DNA from 3 places in the Bradyrhizobium sp. 187 genome. Region 1 is predicted to be linked to each of the others. Evidence: predicted binding sites of a transcription regulator. Region 1 holds the regulator's gene; each other region holds the start of a gene.
The links. The regulator PhoB, encoded in region 1, activates phosphate uptake and scavenging genes when phosphate is short. The targets are predictions, from matches to a motif close to TGTCATNNANCTGTCAT.
Positions count from the first base shown of each region.

Region 2: a site for PhoB is predicted at 1,439-1,455, ahead of IVB19_RS15590 (DUF47 domain-containing protein). Genes of this name have one in related genera too.
Region 3: a site for PhoB is predicted at 787-803, ahead of IVB19_RS24650 (UDP-2,3-diacylglucosamine diphosphatase). Genes of this name have one in related genera too.

Region 1 is NZ_CP064693.1:7,235,896-7,238,161, reverse strand. It holds gene phoU (phosphate signaling complex protein PhoU) at 1-585, shown strand, start outside; gene phoB (phosphate regulon transcriptional regulator PhoB) at 608-1,315, shown strand; gene IVB19_RS34860 (GcrA family cell cycle regulator) at 1,554-2,066, opposite strand.
Region 2 is NZ_CP064693.1:3,292,002-3,294,267, reverse strand. It holds gene IVB19_RS15595 (inorganic phosphate transporter) at 1-734, opposite strand, end outside; gene IVB19_RS15590 (DUF47 domain-containing protein) at 750-1,394, opposite strand; gene IVB19_RS15585 (branched-chain amino acid ABC transporter permease) at 1,553-2,266, opposite strand, start outside.
Region 3 is NZ_CP064693.1:5,091,789-5,094,054, reverse strand. It holds gene thiD (bifunctional hydroxymethylpyrimidine kinase/phosphomethylpyrimidine kinase) at 1-620, shown strand, start outside; gene IVB19_RS24650 (UDP-2,3-diacylglucosamine diphosphatase) at 827-1,639, shown strand; gene IVB19_RS24645 (glycosyltransferase family 4 protein) at 1,651-2,266, shown strand, end outside.

The DNA of each region.
Region 1 (2,266 bases):
CCGCTCGGCCAGCGCGTCGTCGCCATCGACACCGAGCTCGACGCGCTGCAGAAGCGCATCGAGGAGCGTGCGGTGCTCACCATCGCCCGCCGCCAGCCGATGGCGGTCGATCTGCGCGAGATCGTCGGCGCCATGCGCGTCGCGACCGATCTCGAGCGCATCGGCGACCTCGCCAAGAACATGGGCAAGCGCGTCGCGGCGCTGGAGACGGACTTCCATCCGCTCAAGCTGTTCCGCGGCCTCGAGCACATGACCGACCTCGTGCAGCAGCAGGTCAAGTCGGTGCTGGACGCCTATGCCGCGCATGATTTGCCGGCGGCGATGGCGGTGTGGAAGGGCGACGAGGAAGTCGACGCCATCTGCACCTCGCTGTTCCGCGAACTCCTCACCTACATGATGGAGGATCCGCGCAATATCTCGTTCTGCATCCATCTGATGTTCTGCGCCAAGAACATCGAGCGGATCGGCGACCACGCCACCAATATCGCCGAGACCGTGTTCTACATGATCGAGGGCCAGGCGATCACCGACAAGCGGCCGAAGGGCGACATGACGACCTTTGCCAACACGGTACCGAACACCTGAAGACTTAAGGAGCGACGACCCGATGGGCGCACGCATTATGGTGGTTGAGGACGAGGAAGCCCTGACCGAGCTTCTCCGCTACAACCTCGAAGGCGACGGCTATGACGTCGAGACGGTGATGCGCGGCGACGACGCCGACACCCGCCTCAAGGAGCACATCCCCGATCTGATCGTGCTCGACTGGATGCTGCCGGGCCTGTCAGGCATCGAATTGTGCCGGCGGCTTCGCACCCGTCCCGAGACCAAGCAGCTCCCGATCATCATGCTCACCGCGCGCGGCGAGGAGAGCGAGCGGGTGCGGGGTCTTGCGACCGGCGCCGACGATTACATCGTCAAGCCGTTCTCGGTGCCGGAGCTGCTGGCGCGCGTGAAAGGCCTGCTGCGGCGCGCGAGCCCGGAGCGCCTCGCCACCGTCCTTGCTTTTGGCGACATCGAGCTCGACCGTGACAAGCGCCGCGTGGCGCGCTCGGGCCGGCCGATCGATCTCGGTCCGACCGAATATCGCCTGCTGGAGTTCTTCCTGGAGCATCCGGGACGGGTGTTCTCGCGCGAGCAGCTGCTCGACAGCGTCTGGGGCCGCGACATCTATATCGACGAGCGCACCGTCGACGTGCATATCGGCCGCCTGCGCAAGCTGCTCAATCTCGGCCGCGAGCAGGACCCGATCCGCACCGTCCGCGGCGCCGGCTACGCGCTGGATGATCGCTTCGCGAAGGCGGAGCAGGTGTAGGGTTGCAGGCTTGTTTGTTGGCGAGCTGTCCCTGCATTCTCAGCCGTCGTCCCGGACAAGCGAGCGAAGCGAGCGCTGATCCGGGACCCATAACCACCGAACGTGGTTTGGCGAAGACTCGGAGTGACCCCTTCCGCACGATTATTGCGTGCTCGGAGTATGGGTCCCGGCCCCCCGTGCGCAATTGCGCACTAGGCCGGGACGACACTGAAATTGTTGAACTGTCTTCGCGTGACGACTAACGGGGACCCGGCTTTACCGGTGCGCGGCGCCGATCCGACGCGGGCTGGTACGCAACGCGCGAGTGCTGGGCGCAATAGGGCAGTCCGGACAGCGCCCTTCCACCGCAGAAGAAGAAGTCCGGGCTCGAGGGATCGCCGACCGGCCAGTGGCAGGTCGCCTCGTTCAATTCCAGCAGCGACAGCCGCTGGCTCATCGGCACCACGTTGTCGTAGGTGACCGGATCCGGCTCAGCCTCGACCTCGAAGGCCTGCGCCAGCGCGGTGTTGCCGCGCGAGATCGGGCGGCTCACCCGCATCATGTGCTGCGCGGGGCGCGCCTTGCGCGGCCGCGGCGCTGCCGATGATGGGCTCTTGGCGCGGCCCGAAAGGCCGAGCCTGTGCACTTTGCCGATCACGGCATTGCGGGTCACATTGCCGAGCTCCGCCGCGATCTGGCTGGCCGAAAGTCCGGCCTCCCAGAGCTTTTTCAGCTGCTCGACGCGATCATCGGACCAGGTCAAAACCGTCATTGCACCCTTTCCCTCGCTGCGCGCCAGCCATCCTGGGGCCTCGCAGCGAATGCCTAAGCCTTCAAAAACCCGTGCCGCCAGAATCCCTTAAGGCTCGCCGGGCGCGTCTTGAACGCCCGAACGTTTACGCCGGTACATAAGGACTTAAAGATCAGAACCACTGCACGAGATGTCGTATCTGACAATCCAAACGCTACAAT
Region 2 (2,266 bases), 3.8 Mb from region 1:
ATGGTGCGGACGATGCGCCAGCCGCCCATCAGCGTCCCCATCGCCATCGCGGCCTGGCACGAGAGCACCACCCAGAAGGGTACGAAGAATTCGCCGCCGAGCTGGCCCTGCGAATAGAGCAGCACGGCGATGATGCCCATGGTCTTCTGAGCGTCGTTACCACCATGGCCGAGCGAATAGAGCGAGGCGGAGGCGAATTGCAGGATGCGGAAGGCGCGATCCACGGCAAAGGGCGTGGAGCGCACCGAGGCCCAGGAGACGATCGCGACCAGCACCATCGCGAGCAGGAAGCCGACCAGCGGAGACAGCACGATGGCGATCACCGTCTTGGACAACCCGCTCCAGACCGCCGCTGAAAGGCCGGCTTTGGCCACGCCGGCACCAAACAAGCCGCCGATCAATGCATGAGACGAGGACGATGGGATGCCGAGCGCCCATGTCACCAGGTTCCAGACGATGGCGCCGACCAGCGCGGCGAAGATCACCTGAGCATCCACGATCGCGGGATCGATGATGCCGGTGCCGATAGTCTGGGCAACGTGCAGCCCGAACACCATGAAGGCGACGAAGTTGAAGAACGCGGCCCAGAACACCGCGTATTGCGGCCGCAGCACGCGGGTCGAGACGATGGTCGCGATCGAATTGGCGGCGTCGTGCAGGCCGTTCAGGAAGTCGAACAGCAGCGCGACGGCGATCAATCCGACCAGGACGGGAAGACCCAGCGCAACATCCACGGCGTGGCCCCTGCCCTAAACTTGCTCGATGACGATGCTGTTGATCTCGTTCGCGACGTCGTCGAAGCGGTCGGCGACTTTCTCGAGATGGTCGTAGATCTCTGCGCCGACGATGAAGTCCATCGCGTTGCCGCCGCGATGCTTGAGGAACAGTTCCTTCAGCCCGATATCATGGAGATCGTCGACGCGGCCTTCCAGCTTGCCAAGCTCTTCCGTGATCGCGGTCAGCATGGCCACGTTCTGACCGATCTTCTGCATCAGCGGCAGCGCGCGGCCGACCAGATTGGCGCATTCGATCAGAAGCCCGCCGATCTCCCGCATCGGCGGCTCGAAGCTGCGGACCTCGAACAGCATCACGGCCTTGGCGGTCTGCTGCATCTGGTCGATGGCGTCGTCCATCGAGGTGATCAGGTTCTTGATGTCGCCGCGGTCGAACGGGGTGATGAAGGTGCGGCGCACCGCGGTCAGCACCTCACGGGTGATGTTGTCGGCATCGTTCTCGAACTGGTTGACGCGCTGGCAATAGACCGGCGTCTCCTCGCCCCCGTTGAGCATGCTCTGGAGCGCGATCGAGCCCTGGATCACGGTCTGGGCGTGGCGGTCGAACAGGTCGAAGAACCGTTCTTCCTTCGGCAGGAAAGCGCGAAACAATCGCATCATGGGGGAGAGACTACCGGTTGGATGATGGCCTGGCCCAAGCGGGCCGTCATGAAACTGTCATAGACCATTTTCGATCCACGCGCGTGCCACCTCACGCCCGTGGAGCCGGATCATCCACCGCTTTCGCGCGTCAACACATCTTCTATTATATCAATGACTTACAGCGACCGCCGGAAGTAATGCGCGATTTCGCCGATGACGCCACGGCGGAAGGTGAGCACGCAGATCACGAAGATCGAGCCCTGGATCACGGTCACCCATTGGCCGAACCCCGCCAAATATTGCTGCATGGCGATGATCACGAAGGCACCGACCACGGGACCGAAGACGGTTCCGAGTCCGCCGACCAGCGTCATCAGCACGACTTCGCCCGACATCGACCAGTGCACGTCGGTGAGCGAGGCATTCTGCGCCACGAAGACTTTCAGCGCACCGGCAAAGCCGGCCAGCGTGCCCGACAGGACGAAAGCCAGGAACTTGTACTGATCGGTGCGGTAACCCAGCGAGATCGCGCGCGGCTCGTTCTCGCGGATCGCCTTGAGGACTTCGCCGAACGGCGAGTTGATGATGCGGAAGATCAGCAGGAAGCCGGCGAGGAAACCGACCAGCACCACGTAGTAGAGCACGGTGGGCTTGGTCAGATCGAAGACGCCGAACATGCGTCCCTGCGGAATGCCCTGGATGCCGTCTTCGCCATGGGTGAACGGCGCCTGGAGGTAGATGAAGTACAAGAGCTGCGACAGCGCCAGCGTGATCATCGAGAAATAGATGCCCTGGCGGCGGATCGAGATATAGCCCGTGATGAGCGAGAGCACGAAGGCACCGGCGACCCCGACGAGGATGCCGAGTTCCGGCGGCAGCGCCCATACTTT
Region 3 (2,266 bases), 2.1 Mb from region 1:
CCGCGCAGATCGACGCGGTGTTTTCCGATCTCGAGGTCGGCGCGGTCAAGATCGGCATGGTGGCGCAAGCCGCCAGCATCGATGCGATCGCGGCCGCGCTGTCGCGCTGGGCGCCCGGGCATATCGTGCTCGATCCCGTGATGGTGGCGACGTCGGGCGATCGCCTGCTCGCGTCCGATGCCGTCGATGCCCTGCGCATCAAGCTGATGCCGCTGGCCTCGGTGATCACACCCAATCTGCCCGAGGCCGCGGCTCTGCTCGACGAGCCGGTCGCGGCCAGCGAGGCCGAGATCGAAAGCCAGGGGCGCCGGCTGCTGGCGCTCGGCAGTCGTGCGGTCCTGATCAAGGGCGGCCACGGCGAGGGCGCCGAGAGTATCGATTATCTCGTCGATGCCAGCACCACGATCGCGCTCGCCGCGCCGCGCGTTGCCACAAGCAACACCCATGGCACCGGCTGCTCGCTGTCCTCGGCGGTCGCCGCAGGGCTCGCCAGAGGCGAAGATCTCGAGCGCGCCGTGCGCAACGCCAAGACCTGGATCAGCGCGGCGATCGCCGCCGCCGACCGCTTCAGCGTCGGCCACGGACACGGCCCGATCCATCATTTCCATAAATTTTACTGAACGCCGGTCGCGAGCGCGCCACCGCTAGTCCCTCCCGCCATGCAGCTCCGGGTTCTTGCGGAGGCTGCCGCGACGCCATGTCGCCTGATTGTCGCATGCGACTGATATTCGCGGGGTGGGCGAGGCAAGCGCGATTCGTATCTGAGGGTGCCTCAAAGGTTCGATTGGTCATCCCCCTGTCACGGGACATTGTTACAGGCTGGCGCATGGGAAGTTACGATGTGAGTGACGAGAGCCCGGAGCGGCGCTTTCGCACGTTGTTCATCTCCGACGTTCATCTCGGAGCCCGCGGTTCTCAAGCCGATCTTCTGCTCGATTTCCTGCGTTTCCATGATGCCGACACGATCTATCTCGTCGGCGATATCGTCGACGGCTGGGCGCTGAAATCGAGCTGGCATTGGCCGCAATCGCATAACGACCTCGTCCAGAAGCTTTTGCGCAAGGCGCGCAAGGGCGCCAAGGTCATCTACATCCCCGGCAATCACGACGAGTTCCTGCGCAACTATTACGGCACGCATTTCGGCGGCATCGACGTGGTCGAGAACACCGTCCACACCGGCGCGGACGGCAAGCGGTATCTCGTCATCCATGGCGACATCTTCGACCTCGTGGTGCAGAACGCACGCTGGCTCGCCCATCTCGGCGACAAGGCCTACGATTTCGCGATTCAGCTCAATCGCTTCGTCAACTTCTTCCGGCGCATGTTCAAGGTGCCGTATTGGTCGCTGTCGCAATGGGCCAAGCAGAAGGTCAAGAACGCCGTCAACTATATTGGCGCGTTCGAGCAGGCGCTCGCCGCCGAGGCGCGACGCCACGATGCCGACGGGGTGATCTGCGGCCACATCCATTACGCGGTGATCCGCGACGAGGGCGGCATCCGCTACATGAATTGCGGCGACTGGGTCGAGAGCTGCACGGCGCTGGTCGAGCACGACGAGGGCCATTTCGAGATCATCACCTGGGCGGACCAGGCCGAGAAGCCGGCACAGGTCCCGCAGGTCGCAGCCAGAGCTGCATGAAAGGCAGCCTGATGCGCATCCTGGTCGCGACCGACGCCTGGCACCCGCAAGTCAACGGTGTGGTTCGGACGCTGACCAAGCTTGCCGACGCCGCGAAAAGTCTCGACGTCGAATTCTCGTTCCTGACGCCGCAATCGTTCCGCACCTTTGCGATGCCGAGCTATCGGGACGTGCGGGTGGCCATGCCGCGCCCGGGCAGAATCGCGAAGCTGATCGAAGAGGCGCGCCCGGACAGCATCCACATCGCGACGGAGGGGCCGATCGGCCTGATGGTCCGCCGCTATTGCCGGCAGCGCAAGCTGCCCTTCACGACCAGCTTCCACACCCGCTTTCCCGAATATGTCCGCGCCCGCGTGCCGGTGCCGGGCTCGCTGATCTGGCGGGCGCTGCGCCGATTCCATAGCCCCAGCCGCGCCGTGATGGCGGCGACGCCGGCGCTCGCCAGTGAGCTGACCGAGCGCGGCTTCGACAATGTCGTGCTGTGGCCGCGCGGCGTCGACCCCCATCTGTTCCATCCCCGCGCGATCGATCTCTGCCTGCCGGCGCCGGTGTTCCTCTCGGTCGGTCGGGTCGCGGTGGAGAAGAATCTCGAGGCGTTCCTCGACCTCGAGCTGCCCGGCACCAAGG